DNA from 3 places in the Aliiglaciecola sp. 2_MG-2023 genome. Region 2 is predicted to be linked to each of the others. Evidence: predicted binding sites of a transcription regulator. Region 2 holds the regulator's gene; each other region holds the start of a gene.

Region 1 (11,240 bases), on a different contig from region 2:
CGAGGATTTTCATATTTTTATCCAAAACTGCCTCCAATGAGGATTAAATCAAATGGTGTTTTATTATTCTTCGTTAACTCGCCAAGATTGCATTTTGCTTTTCAATTTTAACATTGCTTGGCTGTGAATTTGGCTGACTCTGGACTCGCTAACTTCGAGTACCTCGCCAATTTCTCTGAGATTCAACTCCTCATCATAATACAATGACAGTACGATTGCTTCTCGTTCCGGCAAAGTAGTAATAGCATGTGCTAATGCTTTTTGAAATGAACCTTGTAGTAAATCCTGAAAAGGCGTGTCACTACCTTTATTTTGCTCAGTGGTAATCACATCTTCGGTAATACCTAAATCTTCAATACCGATAATTTTTCCAGCGTTGACTTCATTCAACATCTGATGGTATTCGGGTAGGCTTACTTCTAACTTTTCCGCGATATCTATATCTCTAGCATCTCTGCCCGTTTCACGTTCTACTTGATTAATTGCTTGGGTAATTGCTCTGCCATTTTTATGCACAGATCTGGGTGTCCAGTCGCCTTTGCGGATTTCATCAAGCATGGCTCCGCGGATACGGATACCTGCAAAAGTTTCGAAACTTGCGCCTTTTGAGCCATCGAAGTTTTTTGCGGCCTCGAGCAATCCAATCATTCCAGATTGAATTAGATCATCCACTAATACACTGGCAGGTAATCTGGCTAATAAATGATGGGCAATTCGCTTAACCAAGGAAGCATGTCTTTCTACAAGTTGAGCCAAATCGGCTTGTTGTTGATAAGCTGCTGCCTTTCTAATCACCTTTGTCCACCTACCACTTTTTCGGCGACAAGTTGTTCTAAGAAAAACTCTAAGTGTCCACCAGGTTGGTTGGGAATTGGCCAATGCATTGCTTTTTCTGCAAGGCCTTTAATAGCGATAGAAGCTGGCGATCCTGGAAATGCATCTACAATTGCTTTTTGTTTTCGAACTGACTTACGAATATTCTCATCGTAAGGAACCGTTGCTACTAGTTCTAAAGCAACATCTAAGAAACGGTTAGTCACTTTAGATAACTTTGCAAATAACTCTTGTCCTTCGCGCATGTTACGTACCATGTTGGCAACGATCTTAAAGCGAAACACGCCGTGTTCTCTGTTCAGTAGTTTGATCAACGCGTATGCATCAGTTAAAGAGGTGGGTTCATCACAAACAACCATCATTATATCTTGTGATGCTCTGGAAAAACTGAGCACCATATCTGATATGCCCGCGGCCGTGTCTACAATAAGCACATCTATATTGGTACGCAACTCACTAAACGCGCGAATTAGTCCTGCATGTTCAGTGGGGCTGAGTTCGGTCATTGATTGTGTTCCGGAGGTTGCCGGTGCAATCAATACCCCATGAGGGCCCACAACTAAAACTTCATCCAGCGTACATTCACCAGATAAAACATGGGATAAGTTTTTTTCTACTCGCAAGCCTAACATGACGTCGACGTTTGCCAACCCTAAGTCGGCATCTAACACCATGACGCGCTTGCCCATTTTAGCCATCGAGATAGCCGTGTTTAAGGTAATGTTCGTTTTACCGACCCCACCTTTACCACCGGTTACCGCAATCACTTTGATTAATCGAGATTGATTCATTCGTCTTAAGCTACTCGCTTGGTCGTCAATCATATTGCTAATGCCGATTTGTTTAGTTCTGGCTTAGCAGTATGAATCAAACCATATTTTTTATAAAGCTTAGCCGCTGCAGAGATTAAAAACTTTGCGTCTGCAACTTTAATATCTTCAGGGACTCGTTGTCCATCCGTCAAATAACTAACGGCTAACTTATGTTCAATTGCCACACTTAACGCTTCTCCGAGACTATAACTCTCATCGAGCTTGGTTAAAATACATCCCTGCAAATCAATATTGCTAAATGCACTCAAAGTATGCTGCAGCACTTTGTATTGTGCATTGGCTTGAATCACAACATACTTCTTGATATTAGCACATGAATGCTGATTTAAGGTATCTAACTGCTTGATTAGTCGAGAATCTCTTTGACCAAAACCTGCAGTATCTATTAAAACCAATCGCTTGTTACGCAGTTGGAAGAGTATATCTGACAATTCTTCCGCATTTTGCGCTTTTTTTACGTTACAGCCAATAATTTTTCCATAAGTCGCCAATTGTTCAAACGCCGCTATACGATAGGAATCAATTGTTACCATCGCGATTTGGTCAGCGCCATACTTTTGCGCTGCTCTGGCCGCCAATTTGGCTATGGTTGTGGTTTTTCCTGTCCCTGTGGGACCAACTAATGCAACAACACCTTTGTCGGCCAGAATAGCATTGCCAGTGGTTTGGATACGATTAGACAATAGTTTAAGTAAAAATAACCAAGCCTGCCTTTCATCTGCGTTTTCGGGAGTAGGAGTATAAGAGACTATGTCATCGGCAATGTGACTACTAATGCCCATTTCAATCAGTCTTGAGGTTAAATACCCGTGCATAGGATGAGCACTTTGACGTTGTTGTTTTAGCAAACCAGAAACTTGAAATTGAAGTACATTGCGCAGCGAATTTAACTCATTTTTTATTTCACTAATGGCAGAATTCGAAACGTCTTCAGCCTGTGCCGTTTTTACCTCATGACTATTAGCTTCATTTTGTGACGTTGGCACGGCTGCTGCGGCTTGTTTTTCGAGTAACTCACGCAGGCTATCTGGCCCCGAGTCGCCAATAATTTCACTCAGACTCGGCACTTTTTGTTGTGCTGCTCGCAGGCTTTGTGGTTGATTAAAGTTTGCTGTAGTAGCTTGTCGCCCAGGATGCGCAGTTGCAGTTGCAGTTGGCTGTTTATTAATACCAGAATGCTTAATTCGTTGATTAGGTTCCGTAACAGCTTCAGGTTTTGCTTGATCGTACGCAGCAACAATTTCGATTCCTTCCGAAGTCTTCTTGTTGGACATAATGACCGCATCACCGCCAAGTTCTTTTTTTACTTGGTTAAGCGCATCGCGCATGTCTTTTCCGATAAAACGTCTAATTTTCACATTGCCCCCCAAAGAAGCATCTGGTCTAGTTTATATAAATTAGTCTGCGCCATTTTATTGACCCACAGCACTTACAATTCGAATTTGTTTGTCACTTGGAATTTCTTGATAAGATAAAACGTGCAAGCCCATCACTGAATGTTTGAAGAATTTTGATAACACAGGTCTGAGCATGCCTGATGTTAATAATACGGCTGGCTCACCTTCTAATTCTCTTTGTTGCGAAGCTTCAGACAACGAGTTTTGTAATTTTTCAGCTAAGCCAGGTTCAATACCAGCGCCGTCTTCTCCACCAGCTTGTAAAGATTGATGGAGCATTTGTTCCAAGTCAGGTGCTAGGGTAATAACCGGCAACTCTTGTTCGTTGTTATTAATCTCCTGCACGATTAAACGTTTTAACGATATTCTAACGGCAGATACCAACACATCAGGATCTTGAGTTTTAGGACCATATTCACATAACGTTTGCACAATACTGCGCATATCTCGAATAGGAACGCCTTCATATAGCAAGGTTTGCAATACTTTTACCACTGTACTTAACGGCAAGACTTCCGGTACCAAACCTTCAACCAACTTAGGACTGTTTTTAGCTAACATATCGAGGAGTTGTTGAACCTCTTCATGTCCAAGTAGCTGATACGCATTATTAGTTAGTAACTGGCTAAGGTGTGTAGCAACCACTGTTGCCGCATCTACTACTGTGTACCCTAAAGTTTGTGCGTGTTCACGTTGTTGAGGGCGGATCCAAACGGCTTCTAAACCAAAGGCTGGGTCTCGTGTTGCCTTGCCCTCTAGTTTTCCGAAAACCTGCCCTGGATTAATCGCTAATTCATCGTCATGACTAATCTCGGCATCCCCAACCGTAACTCCTAGCATAGAAATGGTATAGCTATTGGGGTTTAAATCTAAGTTGTCACGGATATGCACAGGTGGAATTAAAAATCCCAACTCTTGAGACAATTTTTTACGAACGCCTTTAATCCGGGTGAGAAGCTCACCACCTTGAGTTTTATCAACTAAAGGAATTAAGCGATAACCCACTTCTAAACCTATGGTGTCGACATGCTGCACATCATCCCAACCAAGCTCTTTAATCTCTTGCTGCTGGCTTTGTTCCGGCGTATTTTCCAATACTTGCGGTTCAGCAGCCTGCTTCTTGGCGTTCCAGAAATTGTAGTAAGCAACTGCCGCTACAAATGCACTAAAACCAAGAAATGCTATGTGTGGCATACCTGGCACTATACCCATCACGAATAAAATCGCGGAGGTAACATAAAGCGCTTTTTGGTTACCTAGTTGGCGTCTCATTTCCTGACCCATTTCTTGAGAGTCATTTTCGCGGGTAACAATAATCGCCGTAGCCACGGAAAGTAATAACGAAGGTATTTGCGCAACTAAACCATCACCAATGGTTAAAATAGTATATATTTCAATGGCTTCGCCAAAGGCTAAGTCATGTTGAATAATACCAATGAATAAACCACCAACAATGTTGATAAGCATAATGAACAAACCAGCAACGGCGTCACCTTTAACAAATTTAGAAGCACCGTCCATTGAGCCGTAAAAATCGGCTTCACTGGTAATTTCCGAACGTCTTTTTCTGGCTTCATCTTGATCAATATAACCGGCGTTCAAATCGGCATCTATCGCCATCTGTTTACCGGGCATCGCGTCCAAGGTAAAACGAGCACTTACTTCTGAAATACGTCCTGCACCAGCAGTTACCACTTTAAAATTGATAATCAGTAGGATAGCAAACACCACTATACCCACAGCGTAATTACCACCAATAACCACTTCACCAAATGCCTGTATTACTTTACCAGCAGAATCTCCACCTTCATGCCCTTCCAACAAGACAATTCGCGTGGAAGCAACATTTAAGGCAAGGCGTAATACAGTGGCAACTAACAGTATTAAAGGAAAAATACCAAAATCAACAGGCTTATTAGTAAACACAGATACCAAAATCACCATAAGTGATAAGGCGATATTGAAGCTAAAAAGTATATCTAGTAGAAATGCCGGCATCGGCAGAATAACCATGCCCATTATGGCTAGCACTACGATTGGAGCGCCGACCCCATTCATAAAGCTTTTTACCTGATTTTTGTCTACCCGATTGAGGTAACCTGCAAGTTCCATAAACAAATTTTTGACGGTTATTAATATAATATGTGGAATTGCAACAAGCGCGCCAAAACTAAAATGACTGTAAATTGACGTTCTTTGCTAGAAAATGAGTTTACGAAATTAAAGCCACTCTACTCCGCTCTATCACGCATAGTGAATAAGCCTGAGGACAAATTAAACTGCTCCGCAATAAAATAATGGAAATGAACAAAAAAGCAGAAATAGGACAAATCGGTATACAGGTGAATATATTAACAGACATAAAAAAACCTGGCTGAAGCCAGGTTTTTTAAAACGAGAGAATAAATTTACTTAGCAGCCACTTTTCTGCGTACTAGTAAACCTAAACCAGCAAGCATAAGAACTAATGCTGAAGGCTCTGGAACATAAGTTACGGCGCCAAGAAAAATATCAGCATCTACTGATGGAAACACGCCTATTATATCGCCACTAACGTCATATACATATTCATCAACAAACAAGAAGCCGTCAAGAAAGCCAACATCTAACGTTAATATATAGTCTGGCATGGAACCAAATAAAGGAAATGTTTCAAATAAAAATTCTAACCCAGCATTTGGAGCAAATGGATTAATACCCGCTATAATTGGAAGACCTTGATCCGCTGAATCACCATCAGCCTCAGTTAAAACTAAATCGCCGATAGACAAATCGAGCTCTACAACGCTCAAAAAACCGGCCCCATCCGCGTCTTCAGTATTGTAAGTAACAGAACCTATTACCTGAGGACCTAAATCAATATTGAATGGATGAAACTCAGAAAGCAGAACATCTGCATAGATATCTTGTTGAATAATTGCGCCAGCGTTAGCTGAAAGAGACATTCCCAGTGTAGTGGCAATAAGACCTGTTGCGAGCAAAACTTTTTTCAAATACTTCATACTAGTGAACCTTATTATTGTTTTAAACGATTTCGTTCATTTTTATTGTTATATTTCGGTCACAAACTAAACAGTGCGACCTCAGCAATTAAGTAAAGCAATTACTGAACCAACTTATTTTTATTATATGAATCAGTAATTTATTATTACGTAACAAAATAAGCCTATTGAGATCGTTAAATTTTTTGACACTTAGTTGCTCGATTATTTATCGTCTTCAGTCGATTTTTTGGGTGTATCGTCGAAATCACAATCAGACTCTTCACGATCCCCAACTACATCTTCAAGACGCACTTTATCAACACTTCGAAACGTATTTATAGGTCCTGCTAACGCATAGAGGGCAAACACTATAAACAACACTAAAGAAGGCGCCGTGGCAACAATGATGAAAATTAACATCACAATTAAAAGTCCAACAAAAGGTACCTTGCCGTGCCAGTCAACTTCTTTAAACGAGTTATATTTGAAGTTACTTACCATTAATAATCCAGCTAAGCCCGTTAACACAGCAACTACTAGACCGAAATCTTTGCCATCGACGTCGTATTCAACGCCAACCCAGACCATTCCGGCAACTAATGCAGCCGCAGCGGGACTTGCTAAGCCTTGGAAAAAACGTTTATCCGCCACACCTAATTGGGTGTTAAACCTTGCCAGTCTTAATGCAGCACCCGCCACATAAATAAAGGCAGCCAACCAGCCAACTTTACCTAAATCGGTTAAACCCCAATTATAAGCAACAAGAGCCGGCGCCATTCCGAAAGACACCATATCGGCCATAGAATCGTATTCAGCACCAAATTCGCTTTGGGTATTTGTCATGCGCGCAACTCGACCATCTAGGCCGTCAAAAATCATCGCCACAAAAATCGCCACTGCCGCGGCTTCAAATCGACCGTTCATCGATGCGACTACAGCATAAAAACCCGAAAACAGACCAGCCGTTGTCAGCAAGTTCGGTAACAAATAAATACCTTTACGTTTAGAATCCGACATTATTCCCCCTTCAAAATGAGCGCACAAGATAGCATAATCCTGAATTAGCTCAAAATCATACACACCCTTGCACGGACTAATTTTAACGCTTCTTTGCGCAAATATACTGTTTCTTTTTGAAAAATGTTTCCTATTTGAGCATTTCCTTTATAAGTAAACGCTTATATCTCAAAATACCTATGCTACGAAAGTCATACATAACTCCCTTTAATCTCGCGGTATACTGGCTTTAAGAAAGATTAGAACGATAAAATCTTACCATGTCGCCATCTGGAAACAGGTAAATTTTTTACTGTCCATTATTTTTACAGGGAGACAAATTGACCTGGGGAAATATTACCGAAAAAGCACTTAAGCTGTTGTTTACAATACACTTACAATAGTTGGTTTGTTTTTTGCTTAACTCATTCCAGTGAAGGTCTCGGCCTTTAGGTTGGAAGATGTAGGAATATTAGTTATGGTTAATAAAGTTTTAGCGGGATTTTTCGCATTAGCGGTCACAGGTTTTGCTTCAGCAAGCACGACCACGTATGAAACTCAGAATTGGAATTTCAGTTCTGGTGGAAGTTGGGGTTCTAATTCCCTTAGTTATACCTCTGGAACAATCGGTATGACGGTAACAGCTTGGTCATCAACCGGCTATGCCAGTTGTGGCACAGGCCCAGAGTGTAACAGTAGTAATGTCGCATACGATCAAGACCCGTTTATCGAAAGCGCAGATTTACAACGTTACTCCTCTGGTCTTGGCGCAATAAACGACGATGATTCTGATTATTCTCCTCATCATGCTTTAGATAATAAAGGTAGTAACGACGGATGGCGTGACTATGACATGGTGTTATTTGAATTTGATACTGCTGTAGAGTTAACCAGCGTTCAAGCCGGTTGGTATAGTAATGATTCAGATGTCAGTATCGTTGGTTACACTGGTACGAAAGATCTCGGTACTACTCCATTTTCTTCGGATACCAAGTGGAGTGATTTGTTATCTGAAGGTTGGGGATATCAAACCGACAAGTTCAACATTGGCACAAACACGGCAACCATTGCCCCAGGTTTTGAATCAAAATATTGGTTAGTGGGTGTGTATAACTCTGTTTTTTCTGGCAATGCGGAAGACAGTTACTATGATGCGATTAAACTGAAAAACATCACAACCCGCAAAGGTGAAGGTCAAACACAAGTTCCTGAACCAGCAACATTTGCGTTATTTTTAGCGGGTGTGGCAGCAATATTCAGACGTAAAATGTCAGTCTAGACAAATATATTGTGACAAAAAGACGGTTCGCCGTCTTTTTTTATGTCTAAAATCTGACATTATCAACGCAGCAGTGCGCAGTAATTTATCCGCTAACAGTATAAAGTATGTGCGCTTTGCGGTATCTTGTAATGCAAAATGATAGCAATTCATAGTTACATAATTATAGAGAGATCATACGTGGTGAAACTGGCCAGAAAAATGTCCTTAGCTGCTTTTCTTTTAGTAAGTAGCCAGGTTATCGCACAAACCAGCAGTGAATTTTACGAAAAAGCTCTGGCTTCATTTGAAGATAAAGATTTTGAAACTGCTTATATCCATTTGAAAAACAGCTTACAACAAAACGAAGATAGCCTACCCGCTAAAATACTCATGGGTAAAGTACTGTTAATCAGTGGTTATATGTATGAATCAGAGGAAGTACTCGAAGAAGCATTAGCCATGGGAGCAGATCCCAGTTTAATAGTAGATACCCTCGGTAAGGTTTGGCTTTATACCAAGCAAAACGAAAAAATCATTGATAGTCAATTCAATAACCTCACTCCTAAGAGCCGAAACGATTGGCAAATTATTGTCGCCACCGCCCACTTAAACCTTAAAAATATCGACGCTGCACGCAAAGGTTATGAATTAGCATTAAAGAATGATCCAGCCAATATACGCACACTCAATGCGCTTGCGTCACTTGAAATACGAGATGAGCAGTTTGACAAAGCTCTGTCTTACATAGAATTATCACTTGCGCTAGAACCCACCAACGCTCAAACATTGCGTATCAAAGGAGATTTGTATCTTTTCCAAAAAGATATGCCAGAAGCCATAACTTACTATAAACAGAGTTACGCACTTGACGTTGATGATCCTATTATAAAACGTTCGTTAGTAAGTGCTTATCTGCAAAACCAAGATATAGATTCAGCCAAGCAGTTATTGGACGAAATTTTGCAGCAGACCCCCGGCGATCCGACTGGAATGTTATTGAAAGCTTGGTTATTAGCGAAAAATCAATTAAGTGACGATGCTGCAAAAGAATTAGAAAAATTAAGCTCTCAACTAGCAGGACTTAGTGAAGAAAGTTTGCAAGATGATCCATCTTTGTTTTACGTCAGTGCTTTATCCGCTTTTGCCTTACAGAACTATTTGCAAGCCAAAACATTTTTCATTCAATATCTTAATTTCGTGCCAGATAACATCGAAGCTATCGCACTGCTGGCGCAAACTCATTTAAAACTGAATGATCCTAAACTTGCTTTAGAAGTTATGCAGCGTCATGAAAGTAAACTCATGGAGAAGCTAGATAATGCTCTGTTACTTGCCGAATTATATTTAGCTAACGATAAAGCATTTAAAGCGGTGGAAATATCTGGGAAATTAAAACGCCAGTATCCAGAAAATCCAAATGTTGAATTATTGGAAATTAAAACCCTAAAGTCGAGAGGCAAACTCGAAGATGCTTTAACCAGATTAGACCAATCCGAATATGCGCAAACAAATCTTCGTTTTGTTATTCTGCGCAGTGAATTATTAATGGATATGGGTAGGCTAAACGAAGCGGATGAAATTGCCGATAAACTGCTACAAGCGGTTCCTGAAAATATCGACTTTTTGAATTTAAAAGCTGGCATTCAAATTCGCCTAGGTAACCCAGCAGTAGCTGAACAATATTTAGACCAAGCACTTGCCATTAACCCTGAACATTTCTCTGCACAATTTAACAAAGCCAACCTATTAAGCTCCCGTGGTGAACATCAGACAGCACTGCAGATTGTCGAAAAGCTCAACACTATTCAACCCGACAATGTGCGGATTTTAACCCTGTTAGCTCGCTGCCAATTTAATGCAAACATGAGCGATGAGGCAGAGAAGAATTTAGAGCGGGTATTACAGAAAGACATTAATAATTTAACCGCTCTAGAATTGCTGGCCACTATTTATACTCAACAAGGTGAGCTTGAAAAAGCAATTAGGCAATTAAACGTCGCAATTAAAACTGAACCTGATATGGCCGTTTATCAAATGCGTCGAGTGGAGTTATATATTGCGTTGAAGCAAATTGACCGAGCGGCGCGAGAAATTAAAAAGATTCATTATTTGGTTAAAGATGATGCTGTAGGTTTGGTTGAGTTAAGTAAACTTCAGTTTAAAGCGGGGCTTTTTGATGATGCGAAACAGAGCATAGCTGACGCTTCCGCAATACATCCTGATAGTTTGTTTCTTGCCACTGAGTACATTCGCCTACATTTAGCCAGCAACGACTTGAATAAAGCTAATGATATGGTCAGTAAATGGTTACAGACCCATCCTAATGATTCAAGATTGTTGATCTTGGCTGGAGATGTGAATGTGGCTAGCGACAACTTGGATGCGGCATTTGAACACTATTTACTTGCCCTAGAGGTCAATAATTTAAACCGCACTGCAATGTTTAAATTATACCAGTTAGCTTCCAGAGGCATTAACAGTGACAAGTTTGAGCATTTTACTACTGAGTTTTTACAACAAAATCCCGAAGCACATTTCCATCGTAGTATGTTTGCGGACTTTTTGCTTAATCAGAATCGTTTTGAAGAAGCTTCGAAGCATTATGAGAAATTAGTAAAAATTCAAAATTTACCGAACAAAGCTTATATGTTCAATAACTTAGCTAACATTTATGTTAATAAAGATTTGACTAAAGCGAACCAATATATCGAAGAAGCACTAGCCCTTGGAGCAGAAAATGCGGCAATTTATGATACCCAAGGATGGATCAAAACATTACAAGGCAAACATGAAGAAGGACTAACGATATTGCGTAAATCTTTTGCAATGAATTCTAATTCGCCTTCTAATCAATATCACTTAGCCTTCACTTTGCAAAAGCTAGGAAGAACGGGTGAAGCTAAAGCTTCTTTGCAAAGAGCCCTATCTTCTGATC
Region 2 (11,240 bases):
AGATAGTTTGTCAGAAGCCGTGCAACAACTTGAATTAATGCGCGAAGAAGATGTGCTGCGAAATCATGAATTGCAGTTATCGGTACAAAAACTTAATTACGAAATTGAACAACGTAAAAATGCGCAATTGGAACGAGAGATTGTATTTCACGATTTAGAAAGAGAAATTAATAAAAAATCTGAGCAAGAAGACCAGGCTAAACGTCTGTCTACATTACTTCGTTCTATAATCGATGCCTCTCCCGATTTAATTTATTATCGTAATGAAGAAGGTCGATTTGCTGGCTGTAACCGGGTCGCAGAACAAATGACCGGAAAGACCGAAGAAGAGCTAATTGGTCTAACTCCCCATCAAGTGTATGACGAAGATCTTGCTCGTCAAGTAGTGGCTAGTGACCATGAAGTTTTAGAAACCAATGCCAGTATTACCGAAGAAGTGTGGTTAAGATTTGCAGATGGTCGTCGTCGTTATTATGAAATGCGTAAGGTTCCTTTTTACGATAAAGAAGGTAAGCGTCTGGGTTTACTTGCTTTCGGCCGCGATATTACGGAACGTAAACAAGCCGAAAACGTTGTTACTAAAGCGAACAAAGATAAAACGGCCTTCATTGCCACTATTAGCCATGAATTGCGTACTCCCTTAAATGGTATTGTCGGTCTTAGCCGAATGCTGCGTGACACAAACTTATCGGATGAGCAGTTTGCTTGGGTAAGTACTATTTATGCTAGCGGTATCACCTTAGGGAATATCTTCAATGATATAGTTGATCTAGACAAACTTGATCGCGATAGGTTAGAGCTATCCCTTAAAACGGTTTCATTGAAAGAGTTTACCAACGAATTAGGTAGCATCATTCAATTACTAGCGGCTGATAAAGGTTTGCGTTTTGAAACGCAAATTATTGAGCCTCTGCCTTTCCAAGTGGAAGCAGACGGTACGCGCTTACGTCAGGTTTTGTGGAATTTACTATTTAACGCGGTTAAGTTTACGCAAAAAGGTAAGGTCAACTTAACGGTTGAAGCGACAGAAGAAAAACCGGGTATCAGTTCGGTCAAATTTACGATTAAAGATACTGGTGTTGGTATTCCAAAAACAGAATTAGATAAGATTTTCGCTATGTATTATCAGGTTAATCATCCTGATCATCAATCGGCAACGGGAACCGGTATTGGTTTGGCCATCTGTAAAGAAATGGTCAGTCTGATGAAAGGCCAAATTAAAGTGAATAGTGTAGTAGGGGAGGGTACCTGCTTTACAGTCGAGTTGCCCCTTACTATTAATAATAAACCTTTGCAGTTACAAGAGCTTTTGGTTCATGGCTTGCAGATTCTGTTGGTAGAAGATATCGAACTCAATGTTATGGTGGCTAAAGCTTTATTAGAGAAGCTAGGGCAAACTGTGGAAGTTGCTATGAACGGCCAAGACGCATTAAAAATGGCCCGTGAAAAGCAATACGATTTAATATTGTTAGATATTCAACTACCTGATATGACGGGATTTAATGTTGCATCAATATTACATGAAGAAGGTTTAGTGGAACAAACTCCAATAGTGGCATTGACCGCAAATGTGATTAAAACCCGTCAAGAATATTTAAATAACGGCATGGATGATGTTATTGCCAAACCGATTAAAAAGAGTCGGGTAATTGAAGTTTTTAACAACTTGTTTGTTGATCAAAAAGATATCCCGCAGTTCTCCGTAGAAGAAGCAAAACCCAGTGAATTAGAATCTATTCTAGATTTAGATTTGTTACAAATGCTGGTGGATACTATCGGTCATGAAATGGTGCGCACAAGTGTTGGAGTGTTCCAAGAAAACATGCCTGACTACATGGAAATACTCAATATAAACTTGAGTGCAAATGACAAAGAAGAAGTGTGTTCTCAAGCTCACAAAATTAAAGGTGCAGCCGGTTCTGTTGGCCTTGCTCGAGTGCAAAAAATTGCAAATCGTATTCAGCAAGGTGATCATCCAACCTGGTGGGAAAACGTGCATGATTGGGTAGAAGAGCTCGAAATGGCAGAAAAGCAGGACACTGCGAAGTTAAACGATTGGCTAAGCTCACAAAATATAGATGATTAACTTATTGGGTAAATCATCTATAGTCAATTGCGGCTGTTAACTTACTAAGCTGCGCTTTGTTAGGCATAAAGCGCAGGATTATATTGCGAAAACATAAAAGATTAGATTAATTGAGCCTTGTTTGAATGACTAATTAGCTTGTTTGCTGTTGTTTGCCGTAAATCACCAGCGCTATACCACCGAGTATAGCGCCACTTGAAATTAACATTTTCATCGTGAGTAGCTCTTCTAATAACAACAATCCACCTAGGGCTGCTATTGCGGGTACGCTGAGTTGTAACACCGCAGCCACACTGGAGCGAATGTGTGGGAGCACTTTGTACCAGATGGCATAACCAACTCCTGATGTGATCATGCCTGATGCTAAGGCGTAAACCACGCCCATTGTTTGTAATTGATTTGATTCAATAAATAACACTGGAGTTAGCACTAAACTAATAACCGATGCTCTTATAAAGTTAGAGCTTGTGTCTATTAATGGCGTTGCAGAGCGACTACCAATAATTGAATAACATCCCCAAGCTATGCCTGCCAATGCCATTAGTGTAACGCCAAAAATCGAAGGAGAGTTTACTCCAGGCGAAACAAGATAAATAAAACCGGCAAATGCGACTAACACACCCAAGGATTCAACTAAGGTTAATCGCGCACCATAATACCAACTGATGACTAACATGGTTATTTGTACACAAGCGAATAAAATTAACGCCCCTACCCCCGTATCAAGCTCAATGTATGCGTAGGAAAACCCTGCAGCATATATAAAAAGCGCTAAGCTAGCCGGCCAACTGCCTTTGTTGTTAATTTGATTGACGTTTCCTTTTATCAGCAAAATTAAGATAAGCATAATTGCGCCAGATATTAAGCGGATTAAGGTAAAAGAAGTGGCATCTATACTTGAGTCTGCTAACGCCAAACGACATAGAATTGAATTCCCCGCAAAAGCAAGCAAGGCTATGCCAATGTATACGACGAGCTGTGCAATCGATTTAATCGTTTTATTTCCTAAAACTAAACAAGCAACAAAGTGGCTGTACCTAAAAAGGCAAAAATACCTACGACGTCAGTAATGGTGGTTAAAATTACACTTCCTGCTAGGGCAGGATCTATTTTCAACTTTTTCATTACCAATGGTAAGGTTGCTCCGGCTAAACCAGCGGCAACCATATTGATCATCATGGCAAAGGCAATGACTCCTCCTAACATCCAATCTTGTTTCCAAATGGCAATGACCGATGCAATTAACACCGCCCAAATCGCACCATTAAAAAATCCAATGGCTAATTCTTTGCTCACCAACCATCTTGAGTTATCAGCACTTACGTGGCCTAGCGCCATACCACGAATAACCAAGGTTAGTGTTTGATTGCCTGCTACTCCGCCCATACTTGGGACAATTGTATTGAGAATAGCTAACACTGCCATTTGGCTTAGTGTTGCTTCAAAAAGATCACTTACGGCTGCGGCAAGAAGTGCCGTTACTAGATTTACGGCCAACCATACTGAACGCCGCTGCGTACTTTGCAATACCGGGGCGAAGGTATCTTCTTCATCATCCAAACCGGCCATACTCATCATAGAGTGTTCGGCGTCTTCGCGAATAATATCCACTACATCATCTATGGTGATACGACCCAATAGTTGTCGGCTAGAATCGACTACCGGTGCTGACAGCCAGTTATAGCGTTCGAATAATTTTGCCACTTCTGTTTCTGGCATATCAACGGGGATGGCTTCAGCTTCCTCATCCATAATATCTTCAATACTGGAGTCTGGCAGAGCCGTTAGAAGCTTAGTGACTGGTACAGTTCCAATTAAGGTGTCATTTCGACTCACAACATAAAATGTGTCAGTGCTTTCTGGAATTTCACCTTTGAGTCGCAAGTAACGCAGAATGACATCAATGTTTACATCGCTGCGTAGGGTTATGGTGTCGGTATTCATAATGAACCCGGCGGTATCCTCACCATAAGAAAGGGCTTTTTCTGCGCGCTGACGGTCTTGCTCATCCATCGATTTCAGCACGTCTTTTGAGACCGATTGCGGTAAACTGCTTAACGTTTCCGCTAAGTTATCAATCTCCATGTCTTCTAGGGCATCAACAACTTTGTCTGGAAGCATTTGTCCGATGATGCCATTACGTACATCTTCGGACAGTTCTTCTAATACATCGCCATAAAAATCGGAGTCCAACATTTCCCACAGTTCAGTTCTTGATTTGCTTGGGGAAGACTCTAGAAGAAGGGCGATGTCGCAAGCTGGCATGTCGTGAATTGTTTTGCGGACATGCATAAAGCGACCACTGGCCAAGGCTTGATTGATAGCCTTCAGTTGTCGTTGGGCGTGTTTAACCTCTAATGCTTCTGCCATGAATATGCAGCTCAATGAAAAAACTACTAATACTAATAGTCTAGAGGACTAAGGGCAGCAGGTCAGCAATTATTTGCACATTGCTTAACTATTCGTTTTCGTGAAATTTCTCAACTATGAGTTTTTCAATCGCGGCAAGGGCGTGTTCAGCATCGACTCCTTCGCTAATGACGTTAACTTCTTTGCCTTGGGAGCTTTCTAACATCATCAAGCCCAATACACTATTTGCGGAAGCCGATTTCTCCCCTTGAACTAGGGTAACAACGGCATCAAATTGATTGGCTACTTTGACTAATTCAGTAGCCGCTCTTGCGTGTAATCCAAGTTTGTTAACGATGACTATTTGCTTTTCAAATCGATTCATCGATTTAACTCTCGGTGCCTTATTTGAACATCTGGGTGAGACGCTGAAAATGTTTTAGCGAGTGACTCAGCCACATAAACTGAGCGATGTTGGCCTCCAGTACAACCGATTGCTACTGTCACGTAACTACGATTGTTTCTTTCTAGATGAGGAAGCCAAGTTGAAATGAGATTTTGAATTTGCCAGATAAATTTCGTCACTATTGGCTGTGAGCCTAAAAATATCTCGACCGGAGAGTCTAATCCACTGAGGTGCTTTAAGTCTGGCTCCCAATGTGGGTTAGGTAAAAATCGCGCATCGAATACATAATCGGCGTCTTTAGGAATGCCGTATTTAAAACCGAAGGATTCAAATACCAAAACTAGCCTAGAGCTTTTCTTGCCTAGAATTCGCTCTCGAACCAATTCAGCTAATTGATGCACCGAAAGTTTGTCTGTATCTAGATATAAGTCGGCGCGTTCCGCAATAGGGGCTAACAGTTGACCCTCTGCCTGAATCGCATCCGAAAGAGATTTGTTTTGACGAGATAACGGATGCAGTCGACGAGTTTCGCTGAAGCGTTTTATCAGCATGTCATCACTGGCATCTAAATAGACTATGGTCATGTCCCAAGTGGCAGGCAAATAATCAAGAATTTCGACTAATTCACCAGGTACCTTGGGAAGGTTTCTAACATCGATACTCACGGCCACTTGGTCATATTCATCCATAACCGTATGGGTTAGAGTCGGTAATAGGTTAACTGGGATATTGTCGACACAATAGTAACCTAAGTCTTCTAAAGACCTCAGTGCAATAGACTTTCCTGAACCAGAGCGGCCACTAATAATTATCAGTTTCATGCAACGATTGCCTCGTATAACTGAGCATTATCTTCTGCACGACGAATACGTTTCAGAATTTCCTTATCACTTAATTTTGTCGCGATGGTTGCTAAGGTTTGCAGGTGTCCGGCGGCTTTATCTTCAGGTACTAAAATTGCGAAAAATATGTCCACAGGACAATTATCCACAGCGTCAAAGTTGATAGAAGGATCACTGGTGATTAGAACTGCGACCACATCCTTTAAACCCGAAAGTCTACCGTGTGGCAATGCAATACCATTCCCGATTCCTGTGCTGCCCATCTTTTCGCGGCTAACCAGACTATTTAAAATCGTTGTCTGATCAATGTCATCGATTTTTTCTGCCGCTATCAGGCTGATAGTTTCAAGAATTCGTTTTTTACTTGTCCCCTGGACTGCACAACTTGTGCAGTCAGGGGAAAGGATGTCTTTAATTTCCATTAATTAATCTAATATATGTTAATGACGCTTAATTTTTTCCTTGTGCTTGATTACCTGTCGATCAAGCTTATCTATCAATCCGTCAATTGCTGCGTACATATCGTTGTGCTCTGAGGTTGCAAATACTTCACCTCCGCTAAGATGAACTGTCGCTTCAGCTTTTTGATTAAGCTTCTCGACATTAAGAATGACATGGACATTGTTGATATGATCAAAATGCCTTTCTAGCTTTGTAAATTTATTGTCTACATAATCTCGCAAAGAATCTGTAATTTCTACATGATGGCCAGTAAGGTTAATTTGCATATTAGCGTATTCCTTCTGTTGTTGAGCCTACAGCAGGCTCTTGCGTTGGTTAGACGGTGGGATCGATAAAGACTCCCGGTATTTTGCTATTGTCCTACGGGCGACCTGAATACCTTGGTCTGCCAGTAGATCAGCAATCTTACTGTCGCTAAGAGGCTTGGTAGGAAGCTCTGCTGCGACGAGTTTTTTAATTAATGCGCGAATTGCCGTTGAGGAGCACTCTCCTCCAGAATCAGTTGCTACATGGCTGGAGAAAAAGTATTTAAGTTCATAAATTCCTCTAGGCGTATGCATATATTTCTGTGTGGTAACACGGGAAATAGTTGATTCATGCATATCTACCATTTCTGCGACATCATTTAACACCATTGGTTTCATCATTTCAGGTCCATGCTCAAAAAAACCAACCTGCTGCTGAACAATGCAGTTTGCGACTTTGAGTAAAGTGTCATTACGACTCTCTAGACTTTTTATAAACCACTTGGCTTCTTGCATATGCGACCGAATAAATTGACTATCACTGGTGTTTTTAGCGTTCCGGCTCATTGCCGCATATTGCTGATTTACATTCAGCTTAGGCAAACTATCGGGATTTAGCTCAACTTGCCAACGACCATTTTTCTTCATCACTGAAACATCTGGAATGACGTATTCAGATTCACCGATTAACAATGAACTACCAGGGCGTGGATTGAGTGTTTGCAATAACCGCATAGCTTCTCGTAATTCGTCTTCTTTTAGACGAGTTTTACGCATTAAAGTTCGGTAATCTTTACTGCCTAATAAGTCAGCATATTCGCTGATCAATAACTTAGCTTCATTTAACCAAGGGGTGTCAGGTGCAAATTGATTCATTTGTACCATTAAACATTCTTGCGGATTTCTTGAGCCTGAACCAATAGGGTCGAACATTTGAATACGTTTTAAAACGCATTCCACCTCATCAAGTTCAACCTCTTCATGGTCGAGACTAGCAAGAACATCTTCGGTGCTGATAGTGAGGTAACCAGACTCATCAATAGAGTCGATAATTGCGATTGCTATGGCAGTATCAACTTCAGAAAAAGGCGTTAAGCGCATCTGCCACAATAGGTGATCTTGAATATTTTCGGTTGTTTCACCTTGGAAAATTTGGTCGTCATCGCCGCCACTACCACCGCTTATTGAGGCGGGGGCTGAGGAGGCACTGATATATTCGTCCCATGTGCTATCTATGGGTAATTCGTCTGGGATATCTGCTTTTTCTAATGCCTCGTTTGTATCCATGGAATCAGAACTTGCGGATACCGTCTCCTCTGAGAACTTGTCATTACTGTCTGCTAAAGCGGAATCCCCAGTAGGGATATCTGAACCGTCTTCTACTTCTAAAAGTGGATTCGATTCTAACGCTTCCTGTATTTCCTGTTGTAAATCCAGCGTTGATAATTGCAATAGACGTATAGCCTGTTGCAATTGAGGCGTCATTGTTAGTTGCTGGCTGAATTTTAATTGTAACGAGGGTTTCATTTAGTTTTTTTATTCTTACTTGTTTAGCCACAAAGCTTTGGTTAAAAACAACATACCTCTACTATAGCTTGAATTGCTCGCCAAGGTATACATCTCTGACTTGTTGATTATTTAAAACTTCTTCTGCGGTTCCAGAAGCTATCAATTCACCATGACTCACAATATACGCTTTTTCACACACGTCTAGCGTTTCACGCACATTATGATCAGTTATTAATACACCAATACCTCTATCGCGTAGGTGTTGAATTATTTTTTTTATATCGTTTACTGAAATCGGGTCAACACCAGCAAAGGGTTCATCCAATAGAATAAACTCAGGGGCGGCCGCTAATGCACGAGCGATCTCGACTCTTCTGCGCTCCCCGCCTGATAAACTCATGCCAAGGCTGTTACGAATATGGTTAATATTGAATTCATCCAATAATGCATCCGCTTGCTCTTCTCGCTGATCAGAACTTAATTCTTTTCGGGTTTGCAAAATTGCCATGATATTTTGGTAAACGGTTAACTTACGAAATATAGATGATTCTTGAGGAAGATAACCAATTCCTTTTCGTGCACGGATGTGCATGGGTTGTAAGGTTAACTCGGTCTGATCAATATAAATCTCGCCTTTATCGAGTGGCACTAACCCAACAATCATATAGAAGGTGGTCGTTTTACCAGCACCATTGGGACCTAACAGGCCAACAATCTGTCCAGTAGAAACTTCAATGCTTACATCTCGCACCACTTGCCGAGATTTATAAGACTTCGCTAAATTGGTCGCTTTTAACGTTGCCATTAAGGTTTTTCATCCTGCAACTTGTCTTGCTCTTCTTCAGTTTTTTTAGTGTCGTCAGTTTGCCGATTGCGAATGCTTTCGGGTTGGAAAATGGCAGTGACACCGCCTTCTGCGTTGCCGTCACTTTCTGCTATCAATTGCTCTAATTCCATATTAAATTGAATCGATTCACCTTTAACAAGGCTACTATCCTGATTTAATTCGGCTGCACCATTGAGTGTCAGAGTACGATTCGATACTTCATATTTAATTTCATTGGCCGCGGCGCTAATATTACTGCCATCATCGAGGGTTTGGCTGTATTTTGCTGGTTTACCTCGGGCAATAAAAACTTCTTTACCTTCCCCTAAACCCGCAATAACCTCGACTTCGTCAGCCAAAATTTCAAGGCTACCTTGGGTGATTTTGACGTCTTTTCTAAATATCGACGTTTTGGTTTTGCCATCAAAAAAATTCGACTTTGAGTCAACTTTGATTGGCAAGCTAAAATCGTTCTCACCGGCAATAATAGCGGCGCTGAACATTAAGCTAATAAATAAAGCGCTAACGCGGCGCATATTGAGTTTGCACATGATTTTTAAGTTCATATTCCTGTGTAGTTAAATTTGCTACAAAACCGTTACTTTTAACAATGAAATCTTTCCCGTTTATCTCAACCGGTTCGTCAGACATCATTGTTTTATCGACTAAATTAATTTCTAAAAACTGGGTTCTGATTGTTTGCACAAATCCCGATTCATCGAGGCTTCTAATCTCTACATCAGTTTCTAATTGAATTCGATTATCTTCATACAGCGTGCCTTCCTCAGCTTCTACATGCCAAGGCGTTTGCTCATCGGAAACATAGATGGTGTATTTAGGTTGGCTGAATAAAGTGAAGCCTAGGATTTGATAATGTTCCATTTTAAGCGCGAATACCTGATGATTCACTTCGCCGTTTTCATTGTAAAGAGTGCTGCGCATATTTCTCGCCTGATAATTAGGCTGCCAGGAATCTTCATTACTAGAATCTGTCTGTTCTGGATCTGAACCCATCCACCCTGGCACATATACCATCAAGACTAGCACAAACAAGATGCCAATGCTTAGGGTGATACGATTCATACACTACTACCGTAAATACGATTTAATTTGTTGTTGGCAAACAAAATTAGATCACAGATTTCTCTCACTGCGCCAGCACCACCAGTTGTTTTAGTGACATATTCTGCCACTGATTTCACATATGGGTGGCCATTAGGAACACTGATCGACACACTGCTTTGTTCAAACATACCTACATCAGGCATATCATCACCCATTGACGCGATATTCTCTTTTTTCAGGTTTAATCCCGTTTTGAGTTTATGTACTGCGGTCTTTTTGTCTTCGACACCTTGAATGATCAGAGACACGCCTAGGGCTGACATTCTATTTTCCACAATGGCGGACTGGCGACCAGTGACTATTGCCACATCAATGCCAATTTCCAACATTGACTTTACGCCATAGCCATCAAGTGTATGAAACGCTTTAAGTTCTTCACCATTGTTTCCCATAAAAATGCTGCCATCAGAGAAGATGCCATCTACGTCACACACCAGTAATTTAATTTTACTAAGCTTATTAATGAAATGGTTATTAACTGGACCATAAAGGGTTTCAATAATTGACACTAAACAACTCCGGCTTTTAGTAACATATGCATATTTAATGCGCCAACTGGCTTATTTTCATGATCTACTGCAAACATTGAATTGATACTGTATTTCTCCATCAAATTAAGTCCTTCAACTGCTAACATTTCCGGTCGACCCGTTTTGCTGTTAGCTGTCATTACCTCAGAAACTGGGGTTGAGTGTATATCAATCCTATCGTCAAGGATGCGGCGCAAGTCACCATCTGTAAAAATCCCAACCAACTTGCCAGTTTCGTCTATTATTCCTGTCATTCCTAGCCCTTTTCGAGAAATTTCGAACAAAGCATTGCGCACGGTTTGATCTAATTTCACTAAGGGTAACTCATCACCTGTATGCATGATATCTGCAATTGTTAATAACAGCCTACGACCTAAGCTTCCACCTGGATGAGACAGCGCAAAATCGGCGGAGGTAAACCCACTGGCGTTTAATAATGCTATAGCTAATGCATCACCCATTGCCAAAGTTGCAGTCGTACTGGCGGTTGGTGCTAACCCTAACGAACAGGCTTCTTGTTCTACCTTAATACACAGTACTTCATCAGAGTGTTTACCTAACGAGCTGGTAGTACTGTTTGTCATTGAAATGATGGGGACTTCCATTCGTTTAACCACGGGGATTAAATTCAGTAACTCCGCCGTTTCACCAGAGTTAGAAATAGCCAACAATACATCCTGGTTGGTTATCATCCCTAAATCACCATGGTTAGCTTCTCCAGGATGCATGAAAAAGGCGGGGGTGCCAGTGCTGGCTAGCGTGGCGGCAATTTTATGGCCTATATGACCTGATTTCCCCATGCCACAAACAACCACTTTTCCTTTACAGTTTTGAATGATTTGACAACTTCTTTCAAAACT
Region 3 (11,240 bases), on a different contig from region 2:
ATTAAAGGGATCACCTGAGGGTTCTCTACCCACTCTATGCCAAATATTATCCCCTAACTTACCTAGTGCCAGTGTTAAGGTGAAAACTTTGGATACGCTTTGAATCGAAAATAAAGTATCGGCGCAGCCTGCTCGGTAAATTTCACCGTTGGTTAAGGCCACGCTGATGGCAAATTGATTAGGGTCGACTTTAGCTAATTGAGGAATGTAGCTGGCGACTTTACCTTTATCTTCAATGGCCATCATTTGTTCGGCAATTTCGTCGACAATACTTTGCAAAGATATCTCCAATTATTTGCGGTTGGCGTTTTCTGCTTGCTTTACATACTATCTCGCAATTCTGCCATTAACCTAAGGCTTTTTAACCGAGCGTCGGAATCATGAATCGGAAATGACACTATCAATTCGTCGATGCCTGTTTTTTCAATAAAGTCAGTCAACTTTGCTTTTATCGATTCTTTTGTTCCAACTAATGCGTATTGTAGAACGTGCTCGACATTGTACATGTCAGCAATACTCCAATGAATTTTGTCTACAGGTTTAGGGAACGGAGTGTTGGCACTTGTACGCATCTGCAGAAATTTTTGTTGGACCGAAGTATATAAATAAGTTGCTTCTTCTTCTGTATCCGCCAGCACAGCCATTACCCCTGCCATTGCATAGGGTTTAGGGTTGTCAGTGGTTGCTTTGAAGTTACCTCGGTAGCTCTCTAAAGCTTGAATTAACTGATCAGGAGCAAAATGAGAGGCGAATGCGTAAGGCAATCCAAACTCTGCGGCTAGCTGTGCACTGTATAAGCTGGATCCCAGCAACCATAAAGGAATATTGGTATCTTGGCCTGGTACTGCCAATACAGGTTGAGCTTGCGGACCTAAATAGCTTTGTAACTCACGAATATTTTGTGGGTACTGATCAGCTCCAGAACCACCTTGGCGTCGCAATGCCATAAGGGTTTGCATGTCGGTTCCCGGCGCACGTCCTAAACCTAAATCAATACGATCGCCATAGAGCTCTGCCAAAGTACCAAATTGTTCCGCAATGATTAACGGTGCATGGTTAGGGAGCATAACTCCGCCACTTCCAATTCGAATTGATTTTGTGGCTGCACCAATATTGGCAAGTAATACTGCAGTAGCCGAGCTGGCAACACTTTTCATTCCGTGGTGCTCTGCTAACCAATATCGTTTGTAGTTATGCTTTTCTGCTTCTACCGCCGTTGTACGAGCCATATTTAATGCGTCAGAAACGGTTCTGTCTTCGCCGATGGTGGCCAAATCTAATATCGAAATCGGAATCATGTTAATTATCTAGTCATTGAATCGGTACTAGGATTATTGTGGCGCAAGAAGACGTTTACAAGGGGGCGACTGGTAATATCAGCGCAGAACTAAGCCGTTGTCTATAATATTCAAAATAAGCAAAATCAATAGAGCTAGATGGAAGCCTGTGGCGTTGATAAAATTAGCAAGTAATCTGTTGGGAGGAATCGCTATCGTTTCGTTGGCTTTCAGTCGTTTTCACAGTTGATCCATATTTGAATGGTGATATTGTGGTTGTTTAGAGGGCGAATAACCCGTAACCAAATATACATGAGAAGAAACTAATGAAAAAAGGACTAATCGTTTTTGCAATTATTATCCTGCTTATAGCAGGCGGCGCTTGGTATTTGTTAAGTGGTGCGGGGGACTTTATACGTGTTCAGATTGAACAGCAAGGCTCCAAATATCTTGGCACACCGGTATCGGTTTTCAAAGTCGATTTAGCCTTGGGCGAAGGTCGTTTGACGATTAGCGATATAGATGTTGAAAATCCAGACGGTTTTAGTGATGAGGATGCGTTTAGTGTTGAGAACATTACTTTAGATTTAGGCGAAGTGCTAAGTGAACCTTATGTCGTTCAAACTGTAAGCATAAACGCACCAGAAGTACTGTACGAAGTAGATGAAAAAGGCCAAGGAAATTTACTGGTCATTAAAAATAATTTGACTGCCAACCTACCTAAATCAGAAGGTCAAGCGTCTACTGAACCAGGTGCCAATCCGTTAATAATTGTGGAAAATGTGACGGTTAGCAATGTGCGTTTAAAACTCGATTTTGAAAAACTCTCCACGGGAGATTTTAAAATTGAGCAAAAAACTTATGAGATTACTTTACCTACCTTTAACGCGGGTCCTATTGGTCAACCCAATGGCATACCTGCCGACCAAGCTGGTGTTGCGATAGTAAATGCAATGCTTGATAACATCATTGCTAAAGCGAAATCTGAAGCAAAGAATAAGTTAGCAGAAGAAGCCAAAAAACTAGCGCAAGAAAAACTTGATGAAGAGAAAGACAAACTTACCGAGAAAGCCAAAGATAAACTTAAAGGTTTGTTTAATTAAGCTTGGTAAAACACTCTTTAAATAGTCTAAAAGGGTCAGATTGAATTTAAATCTGACCCTTTTTTTATCGCTATAAATCGATATTTGATTATGTGACAACCCCTCACTTTTAGCCATTTACTGATGCAGCTAAATACCAATTTTCAGTCTCAAATAACTAGAGGAAGTGAATGCTAACTTCGGTATAAGTCTCAGAAAAAAAAGAAGATTATATAAAACCTAGATGTAAATAGTTGGTGAATGCCTTATAGTGACGCTCGCATTTTCAACGATTCTTAAAATCAGGCATCCAACAAAAATGCATTCGTTGTTAGATTATTAGTGTCAATTTTTGTCACTTACCACAGGCACTCTTTTTATAAGGATCGTTATGAAATTCGCATGTATTGGACTAGGTAATGTTGGTCGTTCATGGGCTGTTACTTTTGCACGGGCAGGTTATCAAGTTCGTTTATGGGATAAAGATCCAGAATCTTTAGCAAAAGCCTATTCGCTTATACGCAAAGCACTAGAAGACTTAACCACAGTGGATCCAGATTTTGATGTGCAAAAGGCTTTTGCTAATGTGCACCTTGCTGAAACTATGGCGTTGGCGGTTGAAGATGCCGATTATGTACAAGAAAGTACGGCTGAAAACGTTAACGTGAAGGTGCAAGTGTTTAATGCGTTGGGGGATTTGGCTCCGGAAAAATGCCTATTAGCTAGCTCCACATCAGCGATTCCGGCCTCTGAATTTTTAGCATCGGTAAGTTATCCGCAACGCTGCCTTATTGTTCATCCTGTTAACCCTCCACATATTATTCCCTTGGTGGAGTTATGCGCATCGCCTTGGACCAGTCCTGAAGTTGTCCAGCAAGCTAAGTCTATGATGGAGCAATTGGGCCAATCGCCGATTGTATTAAACAAAGAAATCGATGGTTTTGTGCTTAATCGACTGCAGTGGGCCTTACTTGGTGAAGCTATGCATTTGGTTGGTGAAGGATACTGTTCAGTTGAAGATATCGATAAAGTGTTAACTAAAGGTCTGGCTTTACGCTGGGCACTTATGGGACCTTTTGAAGTGGGGCATCTTAACGCGACTAAGGGTTTAGAAGGTTACTTTGATGTACTCCAAGACGCGCTAAAACGTGTGCAAGGTAGTCTTAAAACAGATTATCCACCGAATAGTGACTTAGTCTCACAGGCCCATGATGTTATGGCTAAACGAATACCGGTAAACGAAATCGAAAACTATCAATCAGCAAGAGACCAACGTTTATTGAAACTGCGCCAGCATATTGATTGGACGGGTTGCAAAAATACCTAAATGAACCTAACAGCAAGCATTGAATACATGCTCTTCACGACTGTATTCAATGCGACTTATTGAGCTTAATCACTACTTGGGTTTAACTACGCGAGGTTCTTAGACAAAAAGTCGACCGTTCTGGTAAATGCTAACTCCGCACTTTTTTGATGATAACTAGCGCGGTCAACACAGGAAAATCCATGATTGGCTTCGGCATAAACATAAATAGGTTGTTGTGGATTAGCTGCACGAATCAATTCAATATCTTGTTGGCAAACATAAGGGTCAACTTCCCCAAAATGAAACAGCATAGGACAGCTAGGTTGCTTGCTTAAATGATCTGTAATGGCCGTTCCGTAATAACTCACCGCGCAGGTTGGTGATAATTCGTTAGCACTTACGTACGCCAAAGTACCTCCCATGCAATATCCTAGCACCGCAATTTTACCATCTACTTTAACGGCTTCCATCGCAGACTTAATATCAATTAGCATATCTTGTTGTTTGGATTTGCCCATCAGCTCGACACCTTTTTCGACATTAGCATAATCGAGAACAATGCCTGGCTCTAGTCTGTCAAACAATGAAGGCACTATGGTTTTATAGCCCAATTCAGCAAATTCCCGTGCTACCGATTTTAGATGTTCAGTGATGCCGAAAATTTCCTGAATGATCACCAAACCCGCTTTCGGATTTTCAGGCTCGGCAAGATAGGCGGTAAATTTATGGCCATCTTCAGCGGTTAAATTTATATTTTTGTTCACAGCGTTCACCTTTTATAACGTTAGATACTTTTAGCTCAATTTATCCAATGTGCATACTATTAAGCCGCATTGAAAAGCGGCGCAATTATGGATTTCAGTTAAGCAAAATCCTTAGTTCCATAACCAAGGTTGCGTTTGGCTTTGTTTATTCTCGAATGCGCTTATATCGTCTATGTCCATTGTCAGTTGTCTGGATATTTCATCTAAACCTGAGATCAACATTTGCTTATGTGCAGCTCCGATTTCAAAGGTTATGTTACTCTTCCCCTCAACTTCGATGCTCTGGGTCGCAAGGTCGATAGTGATAGGTTTTGCTTGGGCTGCGTTATCTAACAATATTTTAATCTGTGATTCTGATAACACTATGGGTAATAACATATTGTTAAAACAATTCGAATAAAAAATCTCACCGAAACTTTGTGCGATAACGCACTTTATTCCATAGTCTGTAAGCGCCCAAACAGCGGTTTCTCTGCTTGAGCCACAACCAAAATTATTGCCGGCAATGAGAATCTTTGTTTTAGAAAATTGTTGCTGATTTAATACGAAGTCGGCTTTTGGTTGGCCCTGACTATCAAATCTTCGATCATAAAATAAACATTCATGCATCCCTTGTTTGCTCAGACGAGTTAAGAAGCGTCCGGGGTAAATAACGTCAGTGTCTATGTTGTCTTCAGGCAACGCCGCAGCGATTCCCGATATTTGTTTAAAGCCTGTCATATTTGAGTTCTACTATGCTATTAAATAAGTTCACGGACGTCTGTTATTTCACCCGTAATTGCCGCGGCTGCTGCCATGGCTGGGCTCATTAAATGGGTACGTCCGCCGACGCCTTGGCGTCCTTCAAAATTTCTATTTGAGGTTGAAGCGCATCGCTCGCCCGGCTTTAGTCGGTCATTGTTCATCGCCACGCACATGGAACAGCCTGCAGCTCTCCATTCAAAACCTGCGCCCATGAAAATTTGGTCGAGGCCTTCAGCTTCCGCGTGAGCTTTTACTTCACCTGAGCCTGGGACTACAATTGCCAACACATTTTCGGCAACACTTTTTCCGATGATAACCTTGGCCGCTGCGCGCAAGTCTTCAATCCGACTATTAGTACAAGAACCAATAAAGACTTTGTTTATCTTCAATCCTTTAATTTCAGCATTGGCTTTGATATCCATATAATCTAGGGCTTTTCTCCAACTTGCCTCAGTGGAGTCGTCTTTAGCATCAGCAAGTTGTGGAATTTTATGGCTAATTGAGATGGTGTGTTCAGGGCTGGTCCCCCAACTGACATAAGGTTCAAGGTTATCAATGTCGATCTCAATTTCAGCGTCGAATATTGCATCGCTATCACTGGGTAAGGTGAGCCAATAGTTAACTGCTTGATCCCACAGGTCGCCTTTGGGGGCCATAGGACGATTTTGCAAATAGTTAAAAGTCACTTCATCAGGTGCGACCATACCAACACGTGCGCCGGCTTCGATTGTCATATTGCAAAGCGTCATGCGCGCTTCCATGCTCATTTTTCGGATCACATCACCAGCGTATTCAATGGCATAACCTGTTCCACCGGAAACTCCTAACTTAGCGATAGTCGCAAGCGCCATATCCTTAGCGGTAACATGCAATGGTAATTCACCGCTGAAGGTAATACGCATGGTCTTTGCTTTCACTTGGTTTAGGCATTGAGTAGCGAACACTTTTTCACATTCACTTGCGCCTATTCCAAATGCTAGGCTACCAAATGCACCATGAGTTGCGGTATGAGAGTCACCGCATACCAAAGTAGTGCCAGGCAATGTAAAGCCTTGTTCTGGACCCACGATATGCAAAATCCCCTGACGCTTATCGTTTACTGAAATGTAGGGCATTCCTGTATCTTCGACGTTATTTTCCAACGCAATTAACATCGCTTTTGCTTGTGGATCTGCTATGTGCTGTCTGTTGTTGCTGCTGGGTATTGTGGTTGGTAAAACGTGATCTACCATCGCCAATGCTTTTGCTGGTTGGCGTAATTTAGCACCTCGTTGCTTTAATGATGCAAAAGAAACTGGCGTGCTAACTTCTTGAACAAGATGGCGATCGATGTAAATTAGGCAAGTATCATCCTCATTTTGCTTAACGACGTGGCTATCCCAAATTTTGTCATACAGTGTTTTACTACTCACTTTAAATCACCTGTTAAAGAATGTACTGAGGTTAAGGAACTATGCAAACTGGCGACATTCGACTAGAGACCCTGTTTAATTTGCAGAGCGGGTCGTTGAGCTATGTCTATGGTTAATTGCTGACTTTTTATTGCTTCTTTTATCGATTTATCTGGATTGAGTACATCACCGTAACTTGGCAAGATTGCGCTAAATTGGTGTTCATTAGTACGGCTGAAAATAGGCAAATGGAGCTGTAGATGATCGCCCTAGTTATCGGAAACCGTTGTTATGTAAACAATTTTGTGGATGGAGTCTACCTGAAACTTAGCGCTTTAAGTAGCAATGCGTACCATCTGGCTATGTCCATTTCGTATAATATATTTAATTCACGTTAAGCTGAGTAGAGTAGCAGTTACTTTCATTGGCGTGCTGGCATGTATGCCAAATCAACCAATTTGAATTTTGAAATGGCATACAATGAAGTTGCTAAAGCACTTTATAACGCTAAAATTAATGGACTGCACAAATTAGAGGTTTGTCATTCATCGGGTACTTTTTCGATGTCCATTTTTGCCAAGGAGAATCGCGGTGCAAAACTATATTCTGGCTATCGATCAGGGAACTACCAGTTCAAGGGCGATTTTATTTTCATTGGATGGCAAACCTTGCTTTATTGCGCAACAGGAGTTTAGTCAATCCTATCCTGATGATGGATGGGTAGAGCATGATCCTGAAGAAATTTGGCAAAGCGTCCTGAAAACCTGTAAAGACGTTATTGTTGAAGCACAGATTGACGTTTCTCAAGTCGTTTCTATTGGTATAACCAATCAACGAGAAACGACAATAGTGTGGGATAAAAAAACCGGAAAAACCCTGTATCCTGCAATAGTGTGGCAAGACCGGCGAACTTCCTCGATCTGCAAGCAGTTCAGTGAAGATTCCCAGCTAGTAGAGCATATCACCGACACTACGGGATTATTATTAGACCCTTATTTCTGCGCAACTAAAATTAAATGGATATTGGACAATGTAGAAGGAGCGCGCGAAAAAGCTGAATCTGGTTTACTTGCTTTTGGCACCGTTGATACATTCTTAATTTGGCGGTTGACCAAAGGACGCTGCCACTACACAGACGCAACCAATGCCTCTCGCACTATGTTGTTCGATATTCATAAGCAACAATGGGATCCACAACTTTTAAAAACATTCGATATCCCGCAATCAATCTTGCCAACAGTATTAGACAGCGCTGACGAGTTTGGTAAAACGAATCCTACATTGCTGGGCAAAGCTATCCCTATTCAAGGAGTTGCAGGGGATCAACAGGCAGCGCTGTTTGGACAAACTTGTTTTAAAAAGGGCATGGCAAAAACAACCTATGGCACTGGTTGTTTCATGGTGTTGAATACCGGTTTAACACCGCTTAAATCTCATAATCAACTATTAACAACGGTCGCTTATCGGTTAAACGGTGAAACAACTTACGCTTTAGAAGGCAGTATCTTCATGGCTGGCGCTACGATTCAGTGGTTGCGCGATGGCTTGCAACTAATCAAAGAGGCGTCTGAAACTGAATCGCTGGCGAAGATGGCCAGTCCGAACAATAGTGTATTTTTGGTGCCGGCGTTTACTGGCTTGGGTGCGCCTTATTGGGACCCTGATGCGCGCGGAGCTATTTTAGGTTTAACCCGTGATACAGGTATTAATGAAATAGTCGCAGCAGGTTTACAGTCAGTGTGTTATCAATCAAAAGATCTGCAAAAAGCCATGGAAAGTGATGGTGCCCGTGCAACCAACCTTCGAGTTGACGGCGGAATGGTTAAGAATGATTGGTTGATGGGTTTTTTAGCTGACATCTTAGGAGCAGAGGTGGATAGACCTGAAATTACTGAAACCACTGCTTTAGGAGCAGCCTATTTGGCCGGATTACAAGCGGGTATCTACAAATCTTTAGATGAACTGAGTGCACAGTGGCGATGCGAACACACATTTACGCCAAGGTTCTCTAAACAAGAAAGGGACCATGCTTATTCTTTATGGCAACAAGCGGTGAATCGAATTCGCTGTGATTGAATGCTAAACCCTTGCACACAGATCCATCTTAATGCTGTTAGACAGGCAATAAATTGCCCATGCTCATCGCTTTTTATCCTTAAGTGGGCGTGATTTTGCCACTTAATTTCATGTGTTTTTGGCCTATTACCTACTAATAGTTTCTAGAAACAAAGCTATACGCTTTATTCGCTTGTTCAATTGTATTGGTCACCTGAGAAACCGTTGATTCTATCGTTTCCTTGTCGGCATCTTCAAACATGTAGTCTGTTACATTGTTATAGATGGATTTGCCGGAGAATGATTCAATCGCCATATCGGCAGCGGCAAACGCCACCCCTATGGGCCCCCCATAAACAAATCCACCCAATAATTCAGATACCGGATCCACACTGGTATGGGATGTATTTTGGTAAATATCAGAGACAATAGGAATGTGATTTAGAATGTTAATAGTGTCAAAAAAATCATCCATGCCTAAGCCATCTTCACCTATTACATAATTTGAAATATCTTGAATTGAACCCAACAAGGTAGTGTCAGAATTTAACGCGCTTAACTCAGTGGTGCTTACTTCCGGCTCGGCAGAAATAGCGGCAGTCGCACTACTGAAAAGGTTGGCACTGAGACTACTCAATAAAGAGGTTTGTAGGTTCGCAATTGAATCTAGTGACGTCAGTTGAGATAAAGAGTCTTCAGTAAATTGATCTAACCCAATAGCTGAAAAAAGACTTTTCTGAATGCTGTCAATTGCTGAATCCATGTTGGCGTTTTCTTCAGTGGAGTTATCACTGTCGTTTTGCTGCATCAGTGACATTAAACCACCAAACACCTGATTGATTCCTTCTGAGCTTGCTGAGGATTCACTTGCAGAAGGTGTTTCAACGGCGGTGCCTAAACCTAAGTTATTTTGTAATGTATCTATGACATTCATGGGTAATGACTACTCTTAATTTACGCATTTTGGATGGAGTTGTGTAGATGCTGATAGGCTAAAATCGTGCCAAAAATTTAGCCAAGTATCATATACTTAAACAACTTGGCTGAAATTCTATTTACATTAAAAGCGCTAGTGTAAAGTTTTAGTAAAGGTACTAAAGTGATTTATTTTTTCGGTAAAATAACCTCAGAATTTGGCATGTGAGAGGCAATTCTAATCATAAATATGTTGTTATCTTTAGATAGCAATTGAGGTTATATTTGAGTATGAAAAAGTATCACTTTATCTCTTTTTTCTGTTTTGTTGTTTGCTCATGTTCACAAACACCTAGCGTAGAAGAAGAAGTTGTCGAAAACCTGCCAACCAATCCAAAAGTTAGTCAAAGAGCCATTAGTCAAAAAGACAAAGAGATCATGCCCAATGATCCCAGTTACAGACCTATCCGCATGGAAGGGGTCGAATCTATAGCAGTCCCCACAGGATCACTTTTTCAACTAGACGATGACGCTAGCCTGTATCAGTTGCACCGCAAATACCAAGTGGGTGACATGATTTTAGTTCGACTAAGTGAGTCAACTACGTCAAAAAAATCCATCGATTTTCAAAGGGATAAAAGTAGTCGATTTGAGTTAGGACCTGTGAATGTTACTGCTGGACCTATCCAGATTGATGAAACAGACTTAAATATAGAACACAATGAAGAAAATGAGTTCGATACATCATCAGAAGCCAATCAATCTAATTCTTTGAAAGGTGATATTACCGTATATGTAAAAGAAGTCTTACCCAATAATAATCTTGTGGTTGCCGGCGAGAAGTGGATTACGCTGAACACTGGGCAAGAATACGTCAGATTTTCCGGTGAAATACGAACCGCCGATATTGATGCTTCAAATACTATTATTTCCTCTAAAGTGGGGAATTCACGCATTGAGTACAGTGGCAAAGGCGAATTGCACTCCAATCAAGAAGAGTCAGTAATCAATAAATTATTTGGCATTTTCAATTAACTGAAAAATGAATGTAACTATGATGAAAATGTTGAATTGCACAACCTTGTTGGTGCTTTTGCTGCTCTGTCCTAGGGCCTTTGCTGTTTGGCAACAAGGTGAGGCGACGGTCAAATTAGACGGTGCTGACGTTAGCGACGTAAGAGTGACAGCTATCAAAAATGCAGTTGCAGACGCATCTTTTAAAAACGGCAGTTTTGTTTCTGCAGAAGATGTGGTGTTAGATGGACTACTAGTGAGCAGTAAATCGGTGATTACCACCCAAGGCCAAATTCAGCGAGTAGAAGTGCTTAGTGAATCTGTGAATGAAGATGTATTTAATGTTATCGTCAGAGTCGAATTCTCACCTATGTTCAATTGTCCCCATGATGGATACAACCGCTCGGTGTTGCTTACCCAGTTTCAAGTGTTAAAACCCCAGCAAGCTAGCCATGGTGGTATTTTTGATATCGGTAAGCAAATAAGTAAACGCATTGAGCAACAATTGCGTGCTGAACAAACCAGTCCTAAGGTACGACTGATTGACAAGGCGTTCACTGGGGTTAACTCCTATGACCAAATCCATCTTAACGAATTAACCAACAAAGCCATTTATATGTCCAAAGAATATGGACGGCAGTTTGTCATGTTTGGGTTTATTCGCGATATCAGTTTATTTGAACAAGTCA

The links. The regulator sigma-54, encoded in region 2, starts transcription at its own class of promoters, with help from an activator protein. The targets are predictions, from matches to a motif close to GTTGGCACGNNNNTNGNNT.
Region 1: the regulator sigma-54 is predicted to act here: its motif matches at 6,162-6,180, upstream of Q4567_RS04220 (PEP-CTERM sorting domain-containing protein).
Region 3: the regulator sigma-54 is predicted to act here: its motif matches at 9,755-9,773, upstream of Q4567_RS13435 (flagellar basal body L-ring protein FlgH).

What each region holds. Positions count from the first base shown of each region.
Region 1 is NZ_JAUORY010000003.1:79,449-90,688, forward strand. Features, by position in the region: gene cheY (chemotaxis response regulator CheY) at 1-25, opposite strand, end outside; gene Q4567_RS04200 (RNA polymerase sigma factor FliA) at 64-795, opposite strand; gene Q4567_RS04205 (MinD/ParA family protein) at 792-1,658, opposite strand; gene flhF (flagellar biosynthesis protein FlhF) at 1,655-3,025, opposite strand; gene flhA (flagellar biosynthesis protein FlhA) at 3,080-5,176, opposite strand; gene Q4567_RS04220 (PEP-CTERM sorting domain-containing protein) at 5,473-6,066, opposite strand; gene pssA (CDP-diacylglycerol--serine O-phosphatidyltransferase) at 6,271-7,065, opposite strand; gene xdp1 (exosortase-dependent surface protein XDP1) at 7,523-8,323, shown strand; gene prsT (XrtA/PEP-CTERM system TPR-repeat protein PrsT) at 8,525-11,240, shown strand, end outside.
Region 2 is NZ_JAUORY010000020.1:70,081-81,320, forward strand. Features, by position in the region: gene arcB (aerobic respiration two-component sensor histidine kinase ArcB) at 1-2,086, shown strand, start outside; gene Q4567_RS17265 (DMT family transporter) at 2,220-3,038, opposite strand; gene mgtE (magnesium transporter) at 3,098-4,456, opposite strand; gene Q4567_RS17275 (HPr family phosphocarrier protein) at 4,545-4,820, opposite strand; gene rapZ (RNase adapter RapZ) at 4,817-5,662, opposite strand; gene ptsN (PTS IIA-like nitrogen regulatory protein PtsN) at 5,659-6,105, opposite strand; gene hpf (ribosome hibernation promoting factor) at 6,124-6,411, opposite strand; gene Q4567_RS17295 (RNA polymerase factor sigma-54) at 6,439-7,917, opposite strand; gene lptB (LPS export ABC transporter ATP-binding protein) at 7,979-8,704, opposite strand; gene lptA (lipopolysaccharide transport periplasmic protein LptA) at 8,704-9,261, opposite strand; gene lptC (LPS export ABC transporter periplasmic protein LptC) at 9,248-9,808, opposite strand; gene kdsC (3-deoxy-manno-octulosonate-8-phosphatase KdsC) at 9,805-10,359, opposite strand; gene Q4567_RS17320 (KpsF/GutQ family sugar-phosphate isomerase) at 10,359-11,240, opposite strand, start outside.
Region 3 is NZ_JAUORY010000012.1:60,393-71,632, forward strand. Features, by position in the region: gene Q4567_RS13390 (glutaminase) at 1-279, opposite strand, end outside; gene Q4567_RS13395 (LLM class flavin-dependent oxidoreductase) at 321-1,298, opposite strand; gene Q4567_RS13400 (hypothetical protein) at 1,604-2,380, shown strand; gene Q4567_RS13405 (3-hydroxyacyl-CoA dehydrogenase NAD-binding domain-containing protein) at 2,751-3,686, shown strand; gene Q4567_RS13410 (dienelactone hydrolase family protein) at 3,773-4,432, opposite strand; gene leuD (3-isopropylmalate dehydratase small subunit) at 4,544-5,152, opposite strand; gene leuC (3-isopropylmalate dehydratase large subunit) at 5,173-6,588, opposite strand; gene glpK (glycerol kinase GlpK) at 7,159-8,643, shown strand; gene Q4567_RS13430 (hypothetical protein) at 8,777-9,556, opposite strand; gene Q4567_RS13435 (flagellar basal body L-ring protein FlgH) at 9,829-10,572, shown strand; gene Q4567_RS13440 (flagella assembly protein FlgT middle domain-containing protein) at 10,592-11,240, shown strand, end outside.